DNA from 4 places in the Bacillus sp. F9_6S_D1_P_5 genome. Region 3 is predicted to be linked to each of the others. Evidence: riboswitches for the same ligand, from Rfam matches in the RefSeq annotation. Region 3 holds a riboswitch; each other region holds the start of a gene.
The links. Region 3 has a riboswitch for S-adenosylmethionine ahead of metK (methionine adenosyltransferase). Riboswitches for the same ligand answer to the same signal wherever they lie in the genome.

Region 1: linked by a shared signal. The riboswitch ahead of ACUXEY_RS14290 (bifunctional O-acetylhomoserine aminocarboxypropyltransferase/cysteine synthase) and the one ahead of metK (methionine adenosyltransferase) in region 3 are both predicted to bind S-adenosylmethionine.
Region 2: linked by a shared signal. The riboswitch ahead of ACUXEY_RS03145 (LLM class flavin-dependent oxidoreductase) and the one ahead of metK (methionine adenosyltransferase) in region 3 are both predicted to bind S-adenosylmethionine.
Region 4: linked by a shared signal. The riboswitch ahead of ACUXEY_RS20875 (methionine ABC transporter ATP-binding protein) and the one ahead of metK (methionine adenosyltransferase) in region 3 are both predicted to bind S-adenosylmethionine.

The regions. Positions count from the first base shown of each region.
Region 1 is NZ_JBTREW010000010.1:102,287-107,270, forward strand. It holds gene ACUXEY_RS14280 (YjjG family noncanonical pyrimidine nucleotidase) at 1-633, shown strand, start outside; gene ACUXEY_RS14285 (chloride channel protein) at 674-1,906, opposite strand; SAM riboswitch class I at 2,221-2,326, shown strand; gene ACUXEY_RS14290 (bifunctional O-acetylhomoserine aminocarboxypropyltransferase/cysteine synthase) at 2,419-3,717, shown strand; gene metA (homoserine O-acetyltransferase MetA) at 3,701-4,606, shown strand; gene ACUXEY_RS14300 (homoserine dehydrogenase) at 4,749-4,984, shown strand, end outside.
Region 2 is NZ_JBTREW010000002.1:55,342-60,325, reverse strand. It holds gene ACUXEY_RS03155 (hypothetical protein) at 239-367, opposite strand; gene ACUXEY_RS03150 (ATP-grasp domain-containing protein) at 382-1,338, opposite strand; gene ACUXEY_RS03145 (LLM class flavin-dependent oxidoreductase) at 1,331-2,389, opposite strand; SAM riboswitch class I at 2,472-2,578, opposite strand; gene ACUXEY_RS03140 (hypothetical protein) at 2,897-3,286, opposite strand; gene ACUXEY_RS03135 (DUF4352 domain-containing protein) at 3,579-4,127, shown strand; gene ACUXEY_RS03130 (SH3 domain-containing protein) at 4,324-4,674, opposite strand; gene ACUXEY_RS03125 (DAK2 domain-containing protein) at 4,863-4,984, opposite strand, start outside.
Region 3 is NZ_JBTREW010000035.1:28,945-33,928, forward strand. It holds gene ACUXEY_RS26810 (molybdenum cofactor guanylyltransferase) at 1-468, opposite strand, end outside; gene ACUXEY_RS26815 (MogA/MoaB family molybdenum cofactor biosynthesis protein) at 465-974, opposite strand; gene ACUXEY_RS26820 (hypothetical protein) at 1,213-1,392, shown strand; gene ACUXEY_RS26825 (hypothetical protein) at 1,399-1,578, shown strand; gene metK (methionine adenosyltransferase) at 1,620-2,819, opposite strand; SAM riboswitch class I at 2,989-3,110, opposite strand; gene pckA (phosphoenolpyruvate carboxykinase (ATP)) at 3,339-4,925, shown strand.
Region 4 is NZ_JBTREW010000019.1:22,320-27,303, reverse strand. It holds gene metQ (methionine ABC transporter substrate-binding lipoprotein MetQ) at 1-423, opposite strand, end outside; gene ACUXEY_RS20880 (methionine ABC transporter permease) at 447-1,112, opposite strand; gene ACUXEY_RS20875 (methionine ABC transporter ATP-binding protein) at 1,105-2,130, opposite strand; SAM riboswitch class I at 2,431-2,538, opposite strand; gene ACUXEY_RS20870 (hypothetical protein) at 2,664-3,008, opposite strand; gene ACUXEY_RS20865 (thioredoxin family protein) at 3,163-3,471, opposite strand; gene ACUXEY_RS20860 (toprim domain-containing protein) at 3,475-3,819, opposite strand; gene gcvH (glycine cleavage system protein GcvH) at 4,164-4,547, opposite strand; gene ACUXEY_RS20850 (arsenate reductase family protein) at 4,589-4,954, opposite strand.

The DNA.
Region 1 (4,984 bases), on a different contig from region 3:
GAGAAAGTGGCGTTACGTATGCTGTTTGAAGAGAGAGGGATTCCTCTAACTAGAGAGGTTGAGGCGCAATATAAAAAAATTAATAAAAGTCTTTGGGATGCTTTTGAAGAAGGGGAAATAAATCGTGATGAAGTCGTAAATACACGTTTTTCGATTTTGTTGAAAGAATACGGGGAAGAGGTAAATGGAATATTATTTGAAAATAATTATCGTAGCTACTTAGAAGAAGGAAATCAGCTCATGCAAGGTGCATTTGAATTTATAAGTCAAATTCAAAGTGAGTATGATTTATATATAGTGACAAACGGTATTTCTAAGACGCAAGATAAACGTTTACGTAATGCAGGATTACATCCCTTGTTTCAAGGTGTTTTCGTTTCTGAAGATACAGGATTCCAAAAGCCGATGAAAGAGTATTTTGATTATGTTTTTGAACGAATTCCTAATTTTGCTCCTGAAGAGGGGCTCATTATTGGAGATTCGTTAAGTGCTGATATTAAAGGTGGATATATAGCGGGAATTGATACTTGTTGGTTTAATCCAGAAAAGAAATTAAATGATAGCGAAATTGTGCCGACATATGAAGTGCAAAATTTTGAAGAGTTATACGCATTATTGAAGCAACGTGTGTAATGAAAAATAGGCAGTGGAACTTTTGTCCCTACTGCCTATTTTATTCGTTTATAGCTTCGTTGTTTTTAGGAAGTGGAAATGCATTACCAATCGCTGCCGCTCCAAGCATCGGTAATAGTAAATTGAGCGGGAAAAACATGAGTAATAGTAATGTTATAGCAATTGGTTTTCTTAATGCATAGCTTGAAATTGCTGTCGTGACGATGGCTACCGAAGCGATTGGATCTATCGGGATAATGGAAGCTATAGCATATCCGATACTAGATCCAGCAAATATGATTGGGAAAATATGTCCGCCGCGCCAACCTGTATTTAAACAAACGGCAGTAATACATAATTTTAAAATCCCTGAAAGAAGTAGTACCCAGAAGGATAAATGGCTCCATTCCACGACTAAATCTTTCAATTGATGTTCTCCTGAGAATAACGTGTAAGGGAGAAAAGTTCCTGTAATTCCTAATAAAATACCACCGATAATACCAAGTGATAGTTTGTATTCTTTTAAGGGATGTATTAATTTCTCTAATGTGAACTCTAATTTGAAATAAAAGAATCCAACTATAGCGCCAATACTAGCAAGTGGGAGAAAGGCAATCCATTCATTAAGAGAAAGAGAACCTTCTCCGAAATCAACGATAAAGGATCCGCGATTATCGAATTTACTAAGTAATAAATAAACGGAAAAACCAGCGAAAGTAGTAGCTAAATATACAATTGCTTTTTTCCCTTTAGAAAATTCGTTAATTTGCTCACCCTCATTTTCATTTGGAGCTAAATAACCGAATAATGGCGCGTTAAAAATTACACTTAAAGTAGCACCAATTCCAACCTCTGTTAGTTCATTCATCCCCTTTAAGGCGAATGTAAAGCGATCCCCTACCCATGTACAAAGTCCACCAATAATGCCAACAAGTGCTGCCTCGGGACCTAAACTAGCTCCAAAGATTAAAACGATAATCGCAGTTAAAGTAGCTTTATGTACAAAGCGGTATTCAATTCTACCTGTTTTTTTATATTCACCCATCACTTCTGGCATAAGACGTGGATATGTACCGAAATACTTTTGAGTTAAACCAACGAGAATACCACCGATAGTTGTTACGCAAACAGTGTAGTAAGGGGGAGAAGCGAAAATAGTAGGTAAGTACTCCCAAATAAAGTGAATGCCGATATTTATTGTAACTAAAAATAACCAGACTGTTGCTCCTACTATAGAGCCTAAAAGAATGCCGTATAGGACGAGTATATAGTGCATGTTCTTTGTGTTTGTCATGTTATACCTCCGTTATGTAAGTTCTAATGTCGAAAGGATTAAATATGCTACTGTGAAATGAATATGTATAGTATCTTTTTGAGAGGTTGGCTTATTCAATATATTGAGGTCTCGTGAGAATTTGAAATGTATACAGTTAAACTACGTATTTAATTCTATATAGTAATCGGGGGTTTTAAAAGGTCTTTTTCAAATGAATATGGAATATATTTCTTTTGTTATGCATGTCAAATTCTTTGTATTTAATTTAGAACATTCAGAAAAACTGATTGACATTAGGAAATTATTGCTATAAAATCAACGGTAATTGCATAGTCTTATCAAGAAAAGGTGGAGGGACAGGCCCGATGAAACCTTGGCAACAGCCGTATAACGGAATTGTGCCAAATCCTGCAGGTAATAAATCCTGAAAGATAAGAAAGAGCCTTTAGAGCGTGTTTTCAAACTGCTCCTTTCTTGTTTTCAGGAAAGGAGCAGTTTTTTATTTTGTATAAAAGAAAGGAGAATGAGAGATGGGAGAATCATGGGGAAAAGGAACAATTTGTGTGCAAGGTGGCTATACACCAAAGAATGGTGAACCGCGTGTTTTGCCACTTTATCAAAGTACAACGTATAAATACGATACTTCGGATGATTTAGCAGCCTTATTTAACTTAGAGGCGGAAGGATATATATATACGCGCATTGGAAACCCTACTTTAGCTGCATTTGAGCAAAAGCTAGCGGATTTAGAGGGCGGTGTAGGAGCTGTTGCAACGGCTTCCGGGCAGGCTGCTATTATGCTTGCTGTTTTAAATATTTGTAGTAGCGGAGACCACTTGCTTTGTTCTTCCACAGTTTATGGCGGGACGTTTAATTTATTTGGAGTGAGTTTGCGTAAGCTTGGTATCGATGTTACGTTCTTTAATCCAAATTTAACTGCTGATGAAATTGTGGCCCTTGCTAATGATAAGACGAAACTCGTTTATGCAGAATCGCTAGGAAATCCGGCGATGAACGTTTTAAACTTCAAAGAGTTTTCAGATGCAGCGAAAGAGTTGGAAGTACCTTTTATCGTGGATAATACATTAGCAACTCCTTATTTATGCCAAGCATTCGAACATGGAGCAAATATTATCGTTCATTCTACGACGAAATATATTGATGGTCATGCAAGTTCGTTAGGTGGCATTGTTATTGACGGAGGGAACTTTGATTGGACAAACGGGAAATATCCTGAACTTGTTGAACCGGATCCAAGTTATCACGGCGTAAGTTACGTTCAAAATTTTGGTGCAGCAGCTTATATTGTGAAGGCACGTGTTCAATTATTAAGAGACTACGGAAACTGTATGAGCCCATTCAATGCGTATATTAGCAATATCGGCTTAGAAACACTGCATTTAAGAATGGAACGTCATAGTGAAAATGCTCTCGCAGTTGCTAAGTGGCTTGCTAACCATGAACGTATTGAATGGGTGAATTATCCGGGATTAGATAGTAATGAAAATTATTCGTTATCACAAAAATATTTGAAAAAAGGTGCTAGTGGAGTTTTAACATTCGGCATTAAGGGAGGATTAGAAGCTGCGAAAGAATTTATCGCAAATGTAAAACTCGCAACTCTCGTAACGCATGTAGCTGATGCACGAACTTGCGTTATACATCCTGCTAGCACAACGCATAGACAATTAAGTGCTGAAGACCAGCGTTTAGCTGGCGTCACATCAGATTTAATTCGTTTATCAGTTGGTATAGAAGATGTTTCTGATATTATTGCAGATTTAGAAGAAGCGCTAGTCGGAGGCAAACAACATGCCGATCATAATTGATAAAGATTTACCAGCTCGCAAAGTGTTGCAGGAGGAAAATATTTTTGTAATGACAAAGGAGCGAGCAGAAACACAAGATATCCGTGCATTGAAAATTGCTATATTAAATTTAATGCCTACAAAGCAAGAAACAGAAGCGCAATTACTTCGTTTAATTGGCAATACACCGTTGCAATTAGATGTTCATTTACTTCATATGGAATCACATTTGTCTCGTAATGTAGCACAGGAACATTTAACGAGCTTCTATAAAACATTCCGTGATATTGAGAATGAGAAATTTGATGGACTTATTATTACAGGAGCACCAGTTGAAACTCTTTCTTTTGAAGAGGTAGATTATTGGGAAGAGCTTAAACGCATTATGGATTATTCAAAAACAAATGTAACATCTACGCTTCATATTTGCTGGGGGGCACAGGCTGGTTTGTATCATCATTATGGCGTTCCAAAGTATCCTCTTAAGGAAAAAATGTTCGGTGTATTTGAACATGAAGTCCGTGAGCAACATGTGAAATTGTTACAAGGATTTGATGAATTGTTTTTCGCCCCGCATTCTCGTCATACAGAAGTACGAGAGAGTGATATTAGAGAGGTGACAGAGTTAACATTATTAGCAAACTCTGAGGAAGCCGGTGTTCATCTTGTTATTGGGCAAGAAGGAAGACAAGTGTTTGCGCTCGGTCATAGTGAATATAGTTGTGATACGTTAAAGCAAGAATACGAACGAGATCGTGACAAAGGGTTAAATATTGATGTGCCGAAAAATTACTTTAAGCATAATAATCCAAATGAGAAACCGCTTGTAAGGTGGAGGAGTCATGGGAATCTATTATTCTCTAATTGGCTGAATTATTACGTGTATCAGGAAACCCCTTATGTATTATAAAAAAACGATTGTGTAACACGTGGCAACGTTTTCTTTGTAATGATTAACCTATATTTTTCCGAATGTTCAAAAAACATTGTTTTTCAGATTTTTTACTCATATAATTTCATCTAAACACAATTTTTGAGGGGTGGACAGTATTATGAAAGAAATTCAAGTTGGTTTATTAGGTCTTGGAACAGTTGGTAGCGGTGTAGTTCGTATCATTACAGATCATCAAGAGCGACTTATACACCAAGTAGGTTGCCCTGTAAAAGTAACGAAAGTACTAGTGCAAAATATTGAAAAAGAGAGAGAAGTAGAGGTACCTTCTACTCTATTAACACAAGATGCAAATGAAATTTTAGATAATCCGAATATTGACGTTGTCATCGAAGT
Region 2 (4,984 bases), on a different contig from region 3:
AAATATACAGTTATATACAGCTTATCATACAATTCTATTAGCGGAAATATCATCGAAATACCCTCAAATTATATCTATCTAAAAACAAAATATAGACCTATTCACTTTTACGATACATTTATATGTTACGTTGGATAAGTCCTTTTATAAGCTGTTTTTTTGATGCAGATGCCATTATTCTCAATACAATAGAAACAATTATTGGAATATATATAGGAGTAAGAAGATCCCCTCTAGCTTAAGCTAGAGGGGATCTTCTTACTCCTATTTCAAACTTACTCACAATTTCTTCAAACGCATGCGCACCTGCATCTGGATATCCTAAACTTGACCATACTCCCACGATTACTTTAACAAAGGTTTTCACTAGAACCTTCTATACTATTTAACTGACTCTACTTGTTTCTCTAATTCTCTTCCAAGAAATGTAGCAAGCTCAAGCATACCAAATTGATTCGCTACAGACTCTGCATCAGAATTATAGTTTGTATTTGTATTAATATCATACGTATAAATTGTTCCATCCGCACTGCGAATAAATTCAATACCAGCAACGGTAATTTCATTTTCTTTTAGAAATTCTTTGTATTGTTCAATAATTGGCTCTTGGAAGTCTGATATAATTTCAAATTTTGTTGGCGCTTCTGTCTTACTTTCTTCTCCTACTGGGCAAAAAGCATCTTGAATCGAACACGCATCTGCTGGACAAAGTTCAAATCCTTCTGATGTATCTACTTTAACCGCATATACAAACTGACCGCCTACAAACTCACAACGTGTAATATATGGTTCTGGTGCTTCAATATATTGCTGTATTAAAGTAATTCCATCAATGGGTTCTTCAAACGCCGGACCGTCCAAATATTGTTCTAAAGCATCAATGGAATGAAAGAGTTGAACACCAAGGCCTTTACCTGCACGGTTATGCTTTGTAATGAACGGTACTTCTCCTAACTCCCTTGCTGCTTTTACTATATGATCACGGCCAACAGCACCAATTGTTTTCGGCACTTGTATCCCCAATTTTCTTAATGCTGCATATTGATTCAATTTACTTACTTCAAGACGTAATGCTCGAGATCCATTAAATACTGTGCGCCCGTATCCCTCTAGCCAAGCAAGAACCCCTTCAGTCAATTCAGGTGCATATCGATGCCCTCTCGTATGCGAAGAGGCACTCATGCGGCTATAAAAAACACCATGGGGAGGTTCTTGTTCTAACGGAAGTGTTCCTTCATTTAAAAGCCATTCCTCATACGGTAACTCCAGTTCTTCCAGCCTTTTCACTAAATGATTCGTCCATTCCTTATTCTCATGTAATATGTAAATTTTACTCATTTGTAATCAATTCCTTTCTTTTTGCTTCAACTAATGGCATCACTTTTTCAGAAAATCGTTTCATCTCTTCAAGCTGTGGCGAAAATTGTAAAAGTAATAACGTCACACCTACTTTTTCAAAAGCAAGTATCCTTTCTGCAATTTGTTCTGGTGTTCCGATTAAATTAGGACGTAACCCGCGATTCGATACGGAATAATCATTGAGCTTCACTTGCTGTTCCAAATGCGATTTACTAATAAAATCTTGGTAACCCGCATAGCCTAAAGCATCATCTTTCACATCCGTTATGCGTCTCCATTCTTCTAACGCCTCTTCTTCTGTATCACAGCAAATGACATAAGCCGCAAGCCCGAATGATTGTAATGGCTCGTCTGTAACTTTTTTTCTACGATTCTTCATATCTTCTATTTTCACACATACTTCTTCCACTGTTCCGCCGTGCATTACATATGCATCCGCGTGATTTACAATGACCTCTTTTCCTCGCTCACTCTCACCACCTGCATAAAGCTTAATGCCTTGTTTCTGCACAGGTTTTGGACTTAAATGTGTATGCTGAAGCTCATAAAAGTTCCCTTTATAAGAAAATTCGTCTTCTTTCCAAAGCCCCTTCAAAATTGTTACAAATTCCTCTGTGCGATCATACCTTTCATCATGTGCGGTAAATACCCCGCCGTACTGTCTCGCTTCTTCTTCCCACCATGCTGAAACTACATTCAATGTAAAACGACCATTACTTAATTGATCGATATTTGCTGCCATTTTTGCTGTAACTGCTGGATTATGGAACCCAGGTCTTACAGCTGTCATAATCTCTAATTTATCAGTTACTGCTGCAAGTGCTGCCGCAGTTGTCCACGCTTCTAAACTTGGTGCTGAAACACCTTTTATATCATTTAAATTTAATTCTGCAATAAGTGTTGTTGAAAAACCTAATTGTTCTGCCGCTTGCGCTGTTTGTTTTGCATACTCAAACGTAGGCGGCATAGATTCATCATCCACATTTCGAAGCCATCCCCCAAAAATCGGCAACCAAAAACCATACTCCACTACCTATTCCCCCTTTAACTTTTAGCCATAAAAAAAGCTACTCTTATCGAAATAAGAGTAGCCTTCTTGACTAAGTGAACCGCTCTTATCTTTCAGATGTTTTTTCACCTGCAGGATTTGGCACCTTTCGTCTAAAACGAGGTTGCCGAAGTTTCATAGGGCCCGTCCCTCCACTTCTCAACATAAGAATTGTTTGATTTTCATTTATTATAATCATCAGAATAATAAAAATCAATCTATTAATACTTATTTTTCCGATATACATTAAATGATATGCAGAAAAATCATATTGTTATAGAGATTTATAAGGGTATTATGTTGTTTTGCTTGCGGAATAATAGACACGAAATTTCATGTTACATGCAAATAAACAAGGAACCTATTAGTCGGTTCCTTGTTTATTTAACTAAAGCAGACTTATTTGGAGAAGCCAAATAAAAGTTAAATCAACTCCTATTTAACATTCCCCTTCAGATATATGACAGTAAAGAATACATCATCACGTTGTCAGCAAGCAAAAGTGTATTCTGCATTTCTGAAAACAGTAGATGGCAGATTGTGACCTGCTGAATCTGCTAAAAAAGAATATACAAGAACATCCTTAACATCATCTTTATTTCCACTAATAATAACATCAAGAAAATCTTCTATTTGGAATTCTGGCGTAAACAACACAATCTTAGTTGTTCTGTTTGGTTCTAAAGAAACAAAAGTACGAGAGATTTCAACTAATTCATTTTGAGTTGGGAAAGAAGTGTTTGGACTTCTCTTAACAGTTACCGTTACATTACTAGTATGGCAGCGTGAATCATTGTTTAACATAATGTTGAGAGCAGTTGGAATAATCCCATTTTCAGAAACCGGAACTCGAAACACTCCAGTAGATTTATGAGCCATATAATCACATCCTTTCAAAATAAAATATATTTACAATATATTAGATGCAAAAGATGTTCATTTTGATAGGGACAAATTATATGATTAATATATCTATAATAACCCTCCGTATTACTAAGCCAATGTTTTAAAAGATTAACAAATATCGCGAGAACCAATCGAATGTATATGAAAAGTAAAAAGAATAAGGTGTCTAAAAGATTACCTATCTTGAGCCAATAATGAGATATTATGTTAATCTTATATGTATAGTTGCACAAAATTGAGAAACTTAAGGAGACAGATCAATTTTATGAGAAAATTATTCATATTACTTACTTTCATTCTAGTATTAGTCAGTGTTACGGCTGCTTGCACACAAGATAAAAAAGATAGTGCCGTTGAAAATGTTCCATTAGAAGAACCAACCACAAAAAATGAAAATGAAGAATTAATAAATTTTGAAGAAGAAGATATGAGCCGCTTGGAACAAGGTATTTTATTAGTTGGTGAGAGTGTTAAGGGAGGCTATTACTTGAGCACCGTTCAAAGTGCATATTTAAATGATAGCAACGATTCTATCGTTGTTAATGTCTCTGTAAAAAATGTACGAGGTCAAATGATTAGACTATCAGAATTAAAATATAACTTAAAAGATGAAAAAGACGGAAAAACTTATGAAGGAAAGGTGCTTGACCAAAACCCTTCTAATATACAAGTTAAACCAAATGAAACGGTAGAATTAAAAATAGCTTTTGAAGTACCAAGTACCGCAGATGAATATATGTTTTATATTGAAAGCTCTTTAGATCCTCTAGGAGCACACTGGAAAATCGATAAGCTGCAATCACAAAAAAACTAAGTCTCAAATAAGCAAAAAGCAATGAAAAAATTTGATATAGATACAAATGAATAATATATAAGCATAAAACCATCGATTTAATGAATCGTTGGTTTTTTTTTCAAAAAATGCTCCATCAAAAACTAGGAGACAAAAAAACTAATCCTTAAAAGAGATCAGTTCAATATATCCACAATTATTATTATAGTACATAGTTTTATGAGCAAACGTTATATAATGTTGTGTGTGATACATAACCTGTCATCCCTTTATAAGTAACTTTTAACCACTGTTTAGAATTACTATAATGCCCTTGAACATACTCACCTGTTACCCATGTACCAGTAATTTTCTGACCACTAGTAAATGTATGTAAGACAGGTGATCCCACAGTGTAACCACTGCGCATCTTTGCACCATATGTACCTACCGTACCTCCCTTTGCACAAGCTGCTACTACTGTTTCATTTTTAGTAGTATTCGTAGCCGCGAAAGCAGAGCCGTTAAATGTAAATAAAGTAAACATAAAAGCTGTTAATAAAGTACAAATAGATAAGCGATGTAACAAAATAAATTCCCCCTTTTTTTATAATATATTTCTTCACAAACGATTATCTTAAATATTAGTTGGAGTTTTGAAATAAGATTTTATCAAAAATATGAAAAAACTCATATTTTACAGAGAGAGCCCGAAAGTAGTCTTCTACCAACTATATAAAAGTCCCTCCACCTTAAGGCAAAGGGACTTTCTCATTCCTATTTCAAACTACCCGAAATCTCCGTAAAAATAACTCCAAGTGCAAGTGCATGTGGATATCCTAAGCTTCTTTCACCAACTGTATCGGCGCGGCCCATGCGAGCTACGCTTTCTTTCGTAT
Region 3 (4,984 bases):
ACTTCTTTTTTCTTCCTGAAGCAAAGCATAAATCTTTTCTTTCACGCGGTTATGATACGCTGCAAGTAACGGTTGTTTCCTTCCATTAATAATAGGTACAACCGCATCATATTCATTGCTCGTTTGCTCTAGCATAATGGTAAACCATTCACGCGAAACATTTGGCGCATCGCAAGGCATAATAACGTACCAATCTGCTTCTATATATTCCACTCCTGATACAATTCCAGCAAGTGGTCCATTTCCTTTATAATGCGGAATATCTTCTATAACAGGAACTTGTACAAGTTGCTCTACTCGCTCTTTTATATCGGAGTTACTAATGACCACAACTTCTTGGAGCGCACTTGTCATCACTTTCAAAATATGCTCTATAAAAGTACTACCTTGCCAGCTCGCTAGTGCTTTCGGCTCACCGAATCGACTCGACATACCGCCTGCCAATACAATTCCAGCATACTTACTCATTGGCGATGCAGCTCAAATGTAATATGACCTAATTCCGGTAAAATTAATTTATTCATCGCAAGACGAACTGCTCCGCTAGATCCTGGCATGGAAAAGACAACTTTGCGCCCAATTGTACCGCCGATCGCTCTACTTAACATCGCGCTGCTTCCGATATCTTCTAAATAACTAATCATACGAAACAACTCACCAAACCCGACAATCTCTTTATGTAATAACGCTGATACTGCTTCAATCGTTACATCACGCTTCGTAATACCAGTACCGCCATTTGTTAACACGGCATCGACATCTTCCCTATGATAACCTGCTAACACTGCTTGCTGAATACTTTCTTTATCATCTTTTACAATTTCATAAGAGGTCACTGTATGCCCTGCTTCTTTTAACAATTCATGTAATAGTTGTCCACTCTTGTCCGTCTCTTCTGTACGTGTATCAGAAATCGTCACGATCTTGCAACGCACTTCTTTTGGCGCTTGTTTTTTATGTTCAGTTACGCTCATTTTATATCTTTCCTTTCCTAAAAGCTTTTCTTCATTTTATCATACCTATCTTTACACAATTATGTATGAAGCCACTAATACACCATGATACAATATAAGTATATACAACCACAAAAAGGAAAATATACTTTCTTATACTCCTAGACTACACATCATTAGCTACTCTTTAAATCCTCTTATATTTTCCACATAGTAAATTTCATTTTAAATTACAAAATAATTTGGAGGTTCACCCACTATGGAACTTTATAAAAAACTAACAACAACATTCATCCTCTTATTCGTCGCTTCCATTACTGTCGGCTTTTCTCTAAAAGGCGCAATTCCATACGCTACATTAGTAAGTATTATATTCGCAACACTCTTTTTACTAAGCAGTGCCTTTTGCGCAGGTAAAGCACGCCAAATGAAAGGATGATTACATATGTTCAAGAAGAAACAGATCCTTTGTAAATACTGCGGGAAAGAAATACAAACGTATGAAAAGTCATGGATTCATATGCCATTTCCGGCAAATGGTATGACGAATATGAAAAAGTATATTGAGCTAGACGGCGAAGTGTATTGTAACTCATGCATTCAAATTGTAAGTAAAACAAAATAAAAAAAGCTTTGCGCTCACTGCGCAAAGCTTTTTTTCATATATTATAGACCAGCTTGCTCTTTTAAAGCTGCAGCTTTGTCTGTACGTTCCCATGTTAGATCTACATCAGTACGTCCGAAGTGGCCGTAAGCTGCTGTTTGTTTATAAATTGGGCGACGTAAGTCTAGCATTTTAATAATACCAGCTGGGCGAAGATCGAAGTTGTTACGAACTAGTTCTACTAGTACGTCTTCAGATACTTTACCAGTGCCAAATGTATCAACTGAAATTGATACTGGTTGTGCTACACCGATTGCGTATGCAAGTTGTACTTCTGCTTTGTCAGCAAGACCAGCTGCTACGATGTTTTTCGCAACATAACGAGCTGCATATGCTGCAGAACGGTCAACTTTCGTTGCATCTTTACCAGAGAATGCACCGCCACCGTGGCGAGCGTATCCACCGTAAGTATCAACGATGATTTTACGTCCTGTTAAACCAGCATCACCTTGTGGTCCACCAATTACGAAGCGGCCAGTTGGGTTAATGAAGAATTTCGTTTCTCCATCTATTAATTCTGCTGGTACTACAGCTTTAATTACGTGCTCTTTTAAGTCGCGATCGATTTCTTCCCATGTAACATCTGGGTGATGTTGTGTAGAAATTACGATAGTATCAACACGTACTGGTTTACCATTTTCATCATACTCAACTGTAACTTGCGTTTTTCCATCTGGACGTAGGTATGATAATGTATCATTTTTACGTACTTCAGTTAAACGGCGAGCTAATTTGTGAGCAAGCGAGATTGGAAGTGGCATTAACTCTTGTGTTTCATTACATGCGAAACCAAACATTAAACCTTGGTCTCCTGCACCAATTGCCTCAATCTCAGCGTCAGTCATTTGACCTTCGCGTGCTTCTAGCGCTTGGTCAACACCCATAGCGATGTCAGCAGATTGCTCATCGATAGATGTTAAAACTGCACAAGTTTCTGCATCGAATCCGTATTTTGCGCGTGTGTAACCAATGCCTTGAATTGTTTCACGAACGATTTTTGGAATATCTACGTAAGTAGAAGTCGTAATTTCCCCCGCTACCAATACTAAACCAGTTGTTACAGTTGTTTCACAAGCTACACGTGCATTTGCGTCTTTTGATAAGATCGCATCTAAAATTGAATCAGAAATTTGGTCACAAATTTTATCTGGATGTCCTTCAGTTACAGACTCAGATGTGAACAGATGACGTTTTTTTGTCATGTGGTAAACCTCCCTACAGTAATTGTATATATTGTACGGAACTCATCCTTAATTTGCCACAAATTGCGACATACATTTATTCTCCCACACAAGCATACAGAAAAACCTTTCCCACTTTACATAGAGGAAAGGTTTAATTTGCTACTTGCATACTGCTTTTTGCCCTTCGCTCTTATCGTTCGAGACCTGTAGCCTCGCACAGGTTTTAGCACCTATTCACCTGTATTTACCACTACAAGTGAGGTTGCTGGGCTTCATCGGGCCTGTCCCTCCGCCAGCTCGGGATAAGAGAGTATCCGTCCCAACCTATACTAAAGAAATGATATTCATTTGTCAATTAATATTCACATTTTCCTGAAAGTTTTTCTCAATACGCCTAAAATGAAATATTAATAAGGAAATAATGTATTCACACAAACAAAAAGAAATAAATAGTATACATTATTTATATAATTGTGTTATACTCTTGTTGGGGATTACGAGAAATATTTCATTAAATGAAAAGGATGGTATATAAATATGAGTACTGTGAATGTCCAAATTGGTTTACACGAATTATTGAACGGAAGCAATGCACAGATTCAACTAAGTGTTCCGCAATTAGTGGAAAAAGTATTAATGCGAAATGAAGGGAAATTAACTTCTACTGGTGCCGTTTCTGCTTCAACAGGAAAATATACAGGACGTTCTCCTAAAGATAAATTTATTGTGAAAGAAGCATCGGTTGCTGACAAAATTGCTTGGGGAGCAGTGAATCAACCGATTTCTGAAGAACATTTTAATAAATTATATACTAAAGTTTTAGAATACTTAAAAGAAAAAGAAGAGTTATTCGTCTTCAATGGATTTGCAGGCGCTGACCGCAATTACCGCCTACCAATTCAAGTTATTAACGAATATGCATGGCACAATTTATTTGTACATCAATTATTCATTCGTCCAACTGAAGAAGAATTAACAACTCATGAATCAGAGTTCACAATTGTTTCTGCACCAAATTTCAAAGCTGATCCAGCTGTTGACGGTACAAACTCTGAAGCATTTATTATGGTTTCATTCGAAAAACGTATCGTACTAATTGGTGGTACAGAATACGCTGGAGAAATGAAAAAATCAATCTTCTCTATTATGAACTTCTTACTACCTGAACAAGATATCCTTTCTATGCATTGCTCTGCAAACGTAGGTGAAGAAGGCGACGTAGCACTATTCTTCGGTTTATCTGGAACAGGTAAAACAACATTATCTGCTGATCCAAACCGTAAATTAATCGGTGATGATGAGCATGGTTGGTCCGATAACGGTGTATTCAATATTGAAGGCGGTTGCTATGCAAAATGTGTAAACCTTTCTCACGAGAAAGAACCACAAATTTTCGATGCAATCAAATTTGGATCTGTTTTAGAAAACGTTATCATTAATAACCAAACGCGTATCGCAGACTACAACGATACTACTTTAACAGAAAATACTCGTGCTGCATACCCTATGCATGCGATCGACAATATCGTACTGCCAAGTGTTGCTGGACACCCAAATACAATCATTTTCTTAACTGCTGATGCATCTGGCGTATTGCCTCCAATCAGTAAGTTATCAAAAGAACAAGCTATGTACCATTTCTTAAGTGGTTACACTAGTAAACTAGCAGGAACAGAGCGCGGCGTTACATCTCCGCAAGCAACATTCTCAACTTGCTTCGGTTCACCATTCTTACCACTTGATGCATCTCGCTATGCTGAAATGCTTGGTGAAAAAATCGAGAAACACGATGCGAAAGTATTCTTAGTAAACACTGGCTGGACTGGTGGCGAATACGGCGTTGGTAAACGTATGAACTTAGGTTACACTCGTGCAATGATTCAAGCTGCATTAAGCGGCGAACTTGCGAAAACTGAAACAGCTAAACATGACATCTTCGGTCTTGAAGTTCCACTTCACGTACCAGGTGTACCTGACGAAGTGTTAATGCCTGAACAAACTTGGGCTGATAAAGCTGCTTACAAAGCGAAAGCAATCGAACTTGCGAGCGAATTCAAAGAGAACTTCAAAAAGTTCGACAGCGTGTCTGAAGATATTATTAACTTAGGCGGTCCAATCGCTTAAGTACAAACTTTCTGTTGGAATAACCCTTTTACTCATATGAATAAGTGTCGTGTAACCGT
Region 4 (4,984 bases), on a different contig from region 3:
ACCACGTCCATGGTCAGTAACGGAATTACTCATAATAATTGTCGCTCCGTCCGGAAGTTCTTTTAAAGTCTTATATTTTTGAGAGTATACACCAATTGGTTCTAAATGAATTTTCCCTGCTATTTCAAAGTCATATTTTTTATCTTTCATTTCTTTTTCTAAATACGGAATGTGCTGGAAGTAGTTTGCATCCAAATCCTTATCCGCTAACGATTTATTTGGCAACACGTAATCTTGGAACTTTTTCACTTCTAATTCAATTCCTTTTTTCTCAAGTAACGGTTTTGCCTTTTCTAAAATTTCAGCGTGCGGTACGTTAGAAGCACCAACAACAAGTTTCTTTTCATCTTTATCTTTCCCGCCACAAGCAGCTAACCCAAAAATTGAAGTTGAAATAAGTGCTGTAAGTAATAATTTTTTCATTTGAAGCATCCTCCCGTTTTTTATTATCGTTTATCTATTCGAGTCGTTAAACTATCACCAATCCACTGAATGAAAAATACAACTAGTAATACACAAATTGTCGCGACGATTGTTACATCGTTATTTCCTCGTTGGAATCCTTCTAAATAAGCAAGTGTTCCAAGGCCACCAGCACCAACAACTCCCGCCATCGCTGTATAGCCTACTAAAGCAATTGTCGTAACCGTAATACCAGATACTAACGCTGGTAATGATTCTGGAATTAACACTTTCAAAATAATTGTGCTTGTTTTTGCTCCCATCGCTTTTGAAGCTTCGATTACACCTTTATCAATTTCACGAAGTGCAATTTCAACCATTCTTGCGTAAAATGGTGCCGCTCCAATAATTAGAGCTGGCAACGCTGCACTTGCTCCAAGAATTGTTCCAAGCAAGATCTTTGTGAATGGGATTAATAAAATAATTAAAATGATGAACGGTATCGAACGGAAAATGTTTACGAACGCTCCAATCGCTGTATTAACCGTTTTGTTTTCCCATAAATTATCTTTCGCCGTCATGAAAAGTAACAATCCTAAAATTAGTCCTAAAACAAATGTGGCAAGAGCTGCGATTGCCGTCATATATAACGTTTCACCAGTTGCTTCTAACATTTGATTCCAATCAACATTTGTGAGTAACTTATCCATGTGCAATCACCTCCAGCTCTACTTGATCTTGATGTATTCCCTCTATTGCTTGCTGAATCGCTGTTTCCTCACCATTTAAATGAACAACTAAACTACCGTAAGAACCGTTATTCGTTTGTGCGATATTCCCTTGCAAAATGCTAACTTCTATATCACTGCGTTGCATCAACCTTTGAAGTACTGGTCTTTCTACAGCCTCACCGATAAACTGCAAACGAACTACTTTACCATCTGGATATTTTTCAATTAAACTTTCAATCGTTTCATTTGTATCTTCAGAATCCGTTAACTGCTGTACAAATCGTTTCGTAATGTCTTTCTGCGGATTACGGAATACATCAAGTACTGGACCCGTTTCTACAATCTTTCCTTTCTCCATTACCGCTACTCGATTACAAATCTTTCGAATCACATGCATCTCATGTGTAATAAGTACAATTGTTAAACCGAGACGCTTATTAATATCTAATAATAAATCTAAAATTTGATCTGTCGTTTCTGGATCAAGAGCTGATGTTGCTTCATCACATAAAAGCACTTGTGGATTGTTAGCTAATGCTCTTGCAATACCGACGCGTTGCTTTTGTCCTCCGCTCAGCTGAGATGGATACGCGTCTCCTCTTCCCTCTAATCCAACAAGATGAATTAACTTATCCACACGTTTTCTTCTCTTCGCCTTATCAACACCTGCAATCTCAAGTGGGAACTCGATATTTTCGCGTACAGTTCGTGACCAAAGTAAGTTGAAGTGTTGAAAAATCATTCCGATTTCTTGCCTTGCCTTACGAAGTTCACTTCCTGTAATTGCTGAAATCACGCGATTTGCAATTGTAATTTGGCCAGAAGTTGGTTTCTCTAATTGATTGAACAATCTGATTAAAGAACTTTTCCCAGCGCCACTATATCCGATAACACCAAAGATTTCACCTTTGTCTATTTTTAAATTGGCGTTATCTACAGCAGTGACATCACCGCTTTTTGCTTTATATATTTTCTTTACATTCTCTAATAGAATCATGGTGTATCACCCCTTTTTTGTTTAAAAAGCGTAAGCGGCTCGTTTAGAACAAGAGGACGCCCGAATCCCTGACGTAGAGGCGCTTTTTGCCTCATAGGAAGGGATGAAACGACCGACTGTTCTAGCCGCTTAAGCTAGATTTTTGGATCGACTCCGCAATTTTTTATGTTTAATGCGTGTAGTCCACCGTTATCACTACTTTTATTATTTGAATGTCCTCCACATTCAAACAATAAAAAAACCTTTCTGCTTTAGAGAAGCAGAAAGGTTTATGTGCGTATATAACAACATTATCCCTCTCTCTCATCTCTCAAAGCATTTGCTTTGCAGGAATTGGCACCATTTCAACATAAGTTGACGGTTGCCGGGCTTCACAGGGCACAGTCCCTCCACCTCTCTTGATAAGAGAAATCAGATTACATTTTCGTCTGATTTGTAATTTATGAAATTGTCTATATTTTATGAATTGAATTGTATCAACATACACACACCATGTCAACAGAAATTTTAGCAAAAAATGAAACTTCAGAATTTTAAGCACCTACTGACATCGGTTTACATATGTGAAACATCGATTCAACTAATAGCATCGTTCGATAAGTTCCCGAATATTGTACACGTCCATCGTTCATTAACATTTGCAACCTTACATTGCCGTTCACCAATTGTTTTACATCTTCTTCATCTACACAAACGATTTGCTCCGTTCCTCTTTCTTCATGTAGCAACTCTATATAATCTCTTGAAATTTGTAACGAACAACTCTCATCTCCAAAGCGGAAATTAACAGTTTTTTCTCCTTGTCTTAAAAGCGGCTCTAAATGATATTGACCATTAGCGTAATTTACAAATGATTGCAGCAAAGAATATAATTTCACCCTAAATCACATCCTTCATATCACTTTCTATTACACATACCATTCCCTCTCACTAAAGAGCAATCCTGTTATTTTCGCTCGACAAATACTGTAACCACCCTGCATCTCGACATATTTCCCGAGAAATATGTCGAGGCGGCAAAAACTTTGCCGCCTACTTTAATTCCGTATATAAATATTCAACCGAATGAAATGCATATATCTTCTTCATGAGTGTCCCATTTTCAAAAACAAGTAAACACGGTACACTTTCGATTCCATACTCTTTCGCTAAATGCGGAGCATAATTTAAATCTAACATTCCAATTTTCAAATCTTCAATTGTCATCTCAACGACAGTTAACATCTTTTTTGCTAATTGGCATGTTCCACACATTGGAGTATATACATATAACACTGTTTTTTCTTCGTTCTCTATTAGGGCTGTTGCTTCGGCTCCTGTCCAGTCAATCACTTCTATCATTCCTTACCGTAAATATTCTGTATAAACGTCAATGTCAGCTCCCCATAATACATTTGCTAAGTGTGAAGATGGCGCAGTTGCCACTTCTCGGTACGAGCGATCAATATAAATATGCTCTGCTTGCGGAAATTCTTTTCGAAATTGTTTCCTTAACTTTTCTCCAGCATCATCAGCATCCACTAGCACATACACTTCCTTATCAAAAAACTGATCAACGAGCTCATCCATTTTCGACAAACCAATTGTACCATTTGTACAAACAATTTCCACCGGTTCACGAATAATAGATTCAATCTTTCTTCTATCTGATGTACCTTCTACAATAATGACTTTTTCCACATAAATCATATGTCATCACCCGATCACCATATACTATACAACCTTTAACTTAGTATATAGTATATTCGTTATTTTCATGTTGTTTCCTGTTTATTTTTGCAAAAGAAAAGCGGAGGCGGCTCGTTCAGAACAGGAGGGCACCCGAACCCCTGAACTAGAGGCGCCTTTTGCCTCAAGTGAAGGAGTGAAATGACCGACTGTTCTAGCCGCTGGAGCTAGATCATAAAAACTTAAACAAAAAAGTTTTCCCAAAAAACGTTCTCCTACACGATAATTAGTATATGATTCCACGTTCATTATTTTTCACAAAATAAAAAAGGACAGCACAAAGGCTGTCCTTTAGTCGACTATAATTAGTCTTGGTTTGTCATTTCTGCATATTTTTCTGCAGTTAATAACTTCTCAACTTGGCTTGCATCAGAAAGTTCAACTTTAACCATCCATGCACCCTCGTATGGAGATTCGTTAACAAGTTCTGGTTGGTCACTTAATTCTTCGTTTACTGCTACAACTTTACCACTTACAGGTGCGTATAACTCAGAAACCGTTTTAACAGATTCTACGCTTCCGAATGGCTCGTCAGCTTCGATTGTTGCACCTACTTCAGGAAGTTCAACGAATACGATATCGCCTAGCTCACCTTGTGCAAAGTGAGTAATACCGATAACAACTTCATTACCTTCAGTTTTTACCCATTCGTGTTCTTCAGAGTAACGTAAATTATTTGGAATGCTCATGACTGTACCTCCAGTGAATGTATTAATTATGTAAAAATACCTTATTGGTACTTTTTCCACACACTTTCAAACTGCTCTTCGTTAAAACCAAGTGTTACATTCGTTCCATCTGTTACAATTGGACGTTTAATCAACATGCCATCAGATGCTAAAAGCTCGTACATTTCGTCTTCACTTGCATCCTTTAACTTATCTTTCAGACCAAGTTCACGGTAACGCATTCCACTTGTATTAAAGAATTTTTTTAATGGTAATTCACTTTTTTCATGTAAATTACGTAAATCTTCTTTTGATGGTGGATTTTCAACAATATGAATCATCTCATATGCTACATCGTTTGCCTCAAACCATTTCTTTGCTTTTTGACATGTGCCACACTTTGGATATGAATAAAATGTTACTGTCATAAATTCACCTACTTTTTTACTAACCTTTAC